2 linked regions of the Paracoccus pantotrophus genome follow. The protein of the gene in region 1 interacts with the protein of each later gene in a pairwise test. Links are inferred from orthologs where the notes say so. Each region holds a gene or a part of one and is shown on either strand. Other genes may lie near its edges.

Evidence for each region.
Region 2: the proteins of pheT (region 1) and secD interact in binary tests that used the Escherichia coli proteins (3 or more experiments, as listed by UniProt). The link is inferred for Paracoccus pantotrophus from one-to-one orthologs.

The regions. Positions count from the first base shown.
Region 1 is NZ_CP044426.1:1,626,536-1,629,903, reverse strand. The notes cover bases 13-3,064. They hold pheT (phenylalanine--tRNA ligase subunit beta), read left to right. Parts: upstream 13-370; coding sequence 371-2,758; downstream 2,759-3,064. Other genes in these bases: ESD82_RS18545 (sulfotransferase family 2 domain-containing protein), read right to left, coding at 2,805-3,064. Outside these bases: more of ESD82_RS18545, read right to left, coding at 3,065-3,368.
Region 2 is NZ_CP044426.1:925,879-929,093, forward strand. What follows is about bases 104-3,002. They hold secD (protein translocase subunit SecD), read right to left. Parts: upstream 2,436-3,002; coding sequence 771-2,435; downstream 104-770. Other genes in these bases: secF (protein translocase subunit SecF), read right to left, coding at 104-758; yajC (preprotein translocase subunit YajC), read right to left, coding at 2,452-2,784. Outside these bases: more of secF, read right to left, coding at 1-103; mazG (nucleoside triphosphate pyrophosphohydrolase), read left to right, coding at 3,071-3,215. UniProt on the Escherichia coli protein: Part of the Sec protein translocase complex. Interacts with the SecYEG preprotein conducting channel. SecDF uses the proton motive force (PMF) to complete protein translocation after the ATP-dependent function of SecA.

The sequences.
Region 1 (3,368 bases):
TGCAGGACAAGGGGATACGTGCCTGCATCCCAGGCCGGAAGAAACGCAAGACGCCGATCAAATACGATAAGCGGAGATACAAGCGGCGTAACCGCATCGAGATCATGTTCGGCAGGCTCAAGGACTGGAGGCGCGTCGCGACCCGCTATGACCGATGCCCCAAGGTGTTCCTCTCAGCCATCGCCCTCGCGGCTCTCGTCATCTATTGGTTATGAATCCTGACCCTAAGAAACCTGCGCGTAGCCGCGACCGCGCACGGGCGAAGTTTGTCGTCGGGTCGCGACAAGGGCCCTGCGCATCCGGCTCCACCACCCTACCAATCCGCCGCGCCATGCGCTAAGGGTCGCGCAAACCCGACGGAGCCGCCGCAATGAAATTCACCCTCTCCTGGCTCAAAGAGCATCTCGACACTCAAGCCTCCCTCGATGAGATCACCGAGGCGCTGACCGACCTTGGCCTCGAGGTCGAGGGCGTGGCCGATCCGGCTGCCAAGTTGAAGACCTTCACCCTGGCCAAGGTTCTGCATGCCGAGCAGCATCCCGATGCCGACCGGCTGCGGGTCTGCAAGGTGTTGACGGACGAGGGCGAGAAGCAGATCGTCTGCGGCGCCCCCAATGCCCGCGCCGGCATCACCGTGGTGCTGGCCAAGCCCGGCGATTATGTCCCCGGCATCGACGTGACCCTGGGCGTCGGCAAGATCCGCGGCGTCGAAAGCCATGGCATGATGGCCTCGGAACGCGAGCTGGAACTATCGGAGGAGCATGACGGTATCATCGAGCTGCCCTCGGGTGAGGTGGGCGACAGGTTCGTCGATTGGCTGGCCGCGAACCGGCCCGAGGCCGTCGATCCGGTGATCGAGATCAAGATCACCCCGAACCGCCCCGATGCGCTGGGGGTGCATGGCATCGCCCGCGACCTTGCCGCGCGCGGGCTGGGCCGGTTGAAGCCGGTCAGGGACGTGACCGTGCCGGGCAGCTTTGCCTCGCCCATCCAGGTGGCGATCGCGCCCGAGATGGCACCGAAGGCGCCGTTCTTCAGCGGCCGGCTGATCCGCGGGGTCAGGAACGGGCCGTCGCCGGACTGGCTGCAAAAGCGGCTGACCGCCATCGGGCTGCGGCCGATCAACACGCTGGTGGACATCACCAATTTCTTCACCTTCGACCTGAACCGGCCGCTGCATGTCTTTGATGCCGACAAGGTCAAGGGCGACCTGACCGTGCGCGCCTCGGTCGAGGGCGAGGCATTGCTGGCGCTGGACGGCAAGACCTATGCCTTTGCCCCCGGCACCATGATCATCGCCGACGAGGCCGGCCCGGAAAGCATCGCCGGCATCATGGGCGGCGAGCATAGCGGCTGCTCGGACCAGACGGTGAACGTCTTCCTGGAAAGCGCCTATTGGGATCCCATCGCCATCGCCACGGCGGGCCGGGCGCTGAAGATCAACTCGGACGCGCGCTATCGTTTCGAGCGCGGCGTGGATCCGGCCTTTACCCAACCGGGCCTGGAACGGGCGACGCAGATGATCCTGGAGCTTTGCGGTGGCGAGGCCTCCGAGGTGGTGACGGCGGGCGCGGTGCCCGACACGACCCGCAGCTACCTTCTGGAACCGGCGCGGGTCAGCAGCCTGGTCGGCATGGACATCCCCGAGGCCGAACAGCGCGCGACGCTGACCGCGCTGGGTTTCCGGCTGGAGGGCGACCGGGCCTTCGTGCCCAGCTGGCGTCCCGATGTGCAGGGCAGCGCCGACCTGGTCGAGGAGGTGGCGCGCATCGCCAGCCTGACCAAGCTGCAGGGCCAGCCGCTGCCGCGCCCGCAGGCGGGCGTGCCGCAGCCGGTGCTGACCCCCTTGCAGCGCCGCGAACAGGCGGCGCGGCGCATGGCAGCCTCGCTGGGCTACAACGAATGCGTGACCTACAGCTTCATCGACCATAAGGCCGCGGCGCTGTTCGGTGGCGGTTCCGACGCGGTCAGGATCGAGAACCCGATCAGCAGCGAGATGACGCATATGCGCCCCGACCTGCTGCCGGGCCTGCTGGCGGCGGCGGCGCGCAACCAGGCGCGCGGCTTTGCCGATCTGGCGCTGTTCGAATGCGGCCCCGTGTTCAGCGGCGGCGAGCCGGGCGAGCAGGACCTGCACCTGTCGGGCATCCTGGTCGGGGCGAATGCGGCGCGCGACCCCTATGCCTCGCGGCGCAAGGTGGATATCTACGACGCCAAGGCCGATGCCGAGGCGGTGTTGCAGGCCATCGGCGCGCCGGCCAAGGCGCAGATCAACCGCAAGCTGGACGGCTGGTGGCATCCGGGCCGGGCGGGGAACATCGCGCTGGGGCCGAATGCGCTGGCGACATTTGGCGAGATCCACCCTCGCGTGCTGCGGCATTTCGGCATCAAGGGTGCGGCGGTCGGCTTTACCATTCGCATCGCCGCCGTGCCGCTGCCCAAGGTGAAATCGCCCTCGCGCCCGGCGCTGGTGCTGTCCGACCTGCAGGCGGTCGAGCGCGACTTCGCCTTCGTGGTGGATGGCGGCGTCGAGGCGCTGGCGCTGGTGAACGCGGCGGCGGGTGCGGACAAGGCGCTGATCGAGCGGGTGACGGTTTTTGACCAGTTTACCGGGCTGGAAGGCGGCAAGAAGTCCATCGCCATCACCGCGCGGTTGCAGCCGCGGGAAAAGACCCTGACCGATGCCGAGATCGAGGCGGTCAGCGCCAAGATCGTCGAAAAGGTCGGCAAGGCCACCGGCGGCGTGCTGCGCAGCTAGGGCGGGCCATGGGGCCGGGGTCCGCGCCCCGGCCTGATGCCCCGGTTCAGTCGGTGAAATAGCCCAGCGTCTCGAAATCGCGGGCGTAATGGTCGCGCACCCGGATCCGGTCCACCTGGTCCCAGGCGATCCCCAGCGGGTCGGGGCGCAGGTCGTGGGGCAGGCTTTCGGGCGGGGCGACGCCCAGCCATTCCGCCATGCGGGCGAGGGGGGCCTGCAAGCCGTCCTCGAAGCGGAAGGTCTCGACTTCGCTGCCCAGGAACTCCCATTGCGGGCGCAGGTGGTTGTCCAGGCAGAAGGGCTCGCGCTTCTGGCGGTTCAGCCAATCCTCCAGCCAGAGCGAGAAGACGGGCAACCCCTTGAAGAAATTCTCTTTCGCCAGATGCACCCGCATCCGGTATTCGCTGGCGACGCGGTCGTAGGGGTTGCGCACCACGGTCAGCACATGGTCGAAATAGCCCTCGCCCAGCAGCGCGCGGATGTCCTGCATGCGCAGATGCTGCGGCGTGCATTTCATCGCCGCGGGGATGCCCTGGCTGAACAGGCGCAGCGGCGCGATGCCCAGCATCCAGTTCTCGACCGAGGTGCCGCCGGTCTTGGGGATGTGGAT
Region 2 (3,215 bases), 700 kb from region 1 along the record:
ATGATGGTGCGCGACAGCGTCTCGTTGCAGGTCAGGTTCATCAGGTCGAGCAGCGGCCGCGTCTTGTACTTGATCAGGTTCTCGCGCAGCCGGTCGAAGACCACGACCGTATCGTTGCACGAAAAGCCCAGCGTCGTCAGCAGCGCCGCGATGGTGGTCAGGTCGAAGCGCAGCTGGAACAGCGAGAACAGCCCGACCGTCAGCAGCACGTCATGGATCAGCGAGATCACCGCCCCCAGCGCGAACTGCCATTCGAAGCGCAGCCAGATATAGAACATGATGCCGATGGTCGCCGCGCCCACGGCATAGAGCGCAGTCTTGATCAGCTCGCCCGAAACCTTGGGCCCGACCGATTCCACCGCGGCAAAGACCACCTGCGGATCGACGGTGTGCAGCGCCGCCTCGATCTCGTTCAGCTGCTCGGGCGTGACCGATCCGGTCTCGTCCGTGGTGCCGATGCGGATCATCGCCACATGCTTGGTGGTGCCGAAGGCCGGGTCGAAGACCTCGGTGATCGAGACGTCGCCCAGGTCCAGGTCATTGAGCGCCTGCCGGTAATCGCCGACATCGAAGGCCGTCGGGCTTTCGGTGCGGATGGTGGTGCCGCCCTTGAAGTCGATGCCGAAGTTCAGCCCCATCACCAGCAGCAGCAGGACCGAGCCGACCATGGCCGCGGCCGAGACGCCGAAGGTCAGCCATTGCCAGCGGAAGAAGTTGAAGCTGGTATTGTCGGGAACGAGTTTCAGACGAAATGCCATGGTCCTGCTCCCTTACAAGATCAGTTCTTTGGGCTTGCGCCATTCCAGCCAGAACACGATCATCAACCGCGTCAGGTAGATGGCGGTGAAGACCGAGGTGACAAGGCCGATGGTCAGCGTGACCGCAAAGCCCTTGACCGGACCCGAGCCCAGGAAGAACATCACCGCGGCCGCGATGAAGCTGGTGACGTTGGCGTCGATGATCGCCGACATCGCCTCGCCGAAGCCGTCGTCGATGGCCTTGACGATGCGCTTGCCGGCGCGCAATTCCTCGCGGATGCGTTCGTAGATGATGACGTTGGCATCGACCGCCGTGCCGACGGTCAGCACGATGCCGGCGATGCCCGGCAGGGTCAGCGTCGCCCCCATCATCGACATGACCGACAGGATCAGGATGACGTTGACGATCACCGCGATCGAGGCGAAGACGCCGAACAACCCGTAGCTTGCGACCATATAGGCCACCACGGCGACCGTGGCGATGATCGAGCTGAGCCGGCCGGCGTCGATCGAATCCTGCCCCAGTTCCGGGCCGATGGTGCGTTCCTCCAGGAAGGTCATCTGCGCCGGCAGGGCGCCCGCGCGCAGCAGCACGGCCAGCCGGGTCGATTCGTCCACGTTCATCGCGCCCGAGATCTGGCCCGAGCCGGTGGTGATCGCCTGCCGGATCACCGGCGCCGAGATCACCTGGTTGTCCAGCACGATGGCGAAGGGCTGGCCGATATTGGCCGAAGTATAGGCCCCGAATCGCTTGGCGCCCGACGGGCCGAAGCGGAAATCCACCGCCGGCTGGCCGTTCTGGTCGAAACTGGGCCGGGCGTCGGTCAGTTCCTCGCCGGTGACGACCGGGTTTTCCTCGATGACATAATAGACGCCGGGCTCGTCCATCGAGGGCAGCAGCACGTTGCCGGTGCCGGGACGCGCATTGGCGTCGGCGGTGCGGCTGACCACCGGGTTGAAGGTCAGCTTCGCGGTGGTTCCGATCAACTGCTTGAGTTCCTCGGCCGAGCCGATGCCGGGCACCTGGATCAGGATGCGGTCCTTGCCCTGGCGCATGATCGTCGGCTCGCGCGTGCCGACCTCGTCGATGCGGCGGCGGATGATCTCCAGCGACTGCTGCACGGTGCGGTCGTCGGTCGCGGCCTTTTCCGCGTCCGAAAGCTGCACCGTCAGCCGGTTGCCCGAGGCCGAGATCGCCAGGTCGCTCTGCCCCGCCCCGGTCAGCGAGGTGACGGGCACGGCCAGGCCGCGGGCGATCTCGACCGCCTTCGCCATCTGATCGGGGTTGCCGATCTCGACCGCCAGCTGGCCCTCGGGCGCTTGGACGCGGCGGACGGCGCCGACCACGTCGCGCTGCGCCGCCAGCGCGTCGCGCAGTTCCGGCCAAAGCGCATCCATCCGCGCCTTGTAGACATCCTGGACATGCACCTCGCCCAGAAGATGGGCGCCGCCGCGCAGGTCGAGGCCCAGATTGACCAGCCCCGAGGGCAGCCAGTCCGGCCAACCGGCGCGGGCGGCGGCGTCTTCCTGGGATTCGAACCCGTTGCGTTCGGCGGCGGTGACGGCGTCGTTATGCTGCTCGACCTTGGTATAGAACAGGTTCGGCATGGCATAGAGCAGACCCAGGGCGACGAGCCCCAGGATCAGCAGACGCTTCCAGAATGGGATGTCCAGCATGGCGGGATGCGGTTCTTCAGCTGTTGGCGGCGGCGGGTTGGGTGCGGTTCACCAGCCCGGTCACGGTCGAGCGGATGACGCGGACCTTGACGCCGGGAGCGATCTCGACCTCAAGCTCGTTGTCGCGCACCGAGGTCACCTTGCCGATCATCCCGCCCTGGGTGACGATCTCGTCGCCCTTTTTCAGCGCCTCGACCATGGCGCGATGTTCCTTCACGCGCTTCTGCTGCGGGCGGATCATCAGGAAATACATGATGACGAAGATCAGGATGAGCGGCAGGAACGAGGCGAGTCCTGCAGCGCCGGAAGCGCCTCCGGCGGCCTGGGCATAGGCGGGGGTCACGAGCATTCAGTCTATCCCTGTGCTGACGTTCTCCGGGAGATCCCCCGGCGGAATTGGCGCGCACCCTATCCGCGGCTCGGACCGATGGCAAGAAAGCCCGGACCTTGGCGCGGGGCGGGTGCGACCTGGGCGCGCCGTGGACATGGGGCCGCGCATGTGGCAGGTCAATGCGACGAGCCGACCAAGGGAGATCACGATGGCCGAGGACAAGGCGCCCCACCCCGCGCCGGACCATCCCGCACTGGCGCGCGATGCGACGGACCGCACCGGAATCCGCCGGCTGCTGGCGATCATGGCCGCGCTGCGCGATCCGCAGACCGGCTGTCCCTGGGACATCGAACAGGATTTCGCCTCGATCGCGCCCTATACCATCGAAGAGGCGCATGAGGTCGCCGACGCCATCGCGCGTGAAGCCTGGGACGAATTGCCCGGCGAGC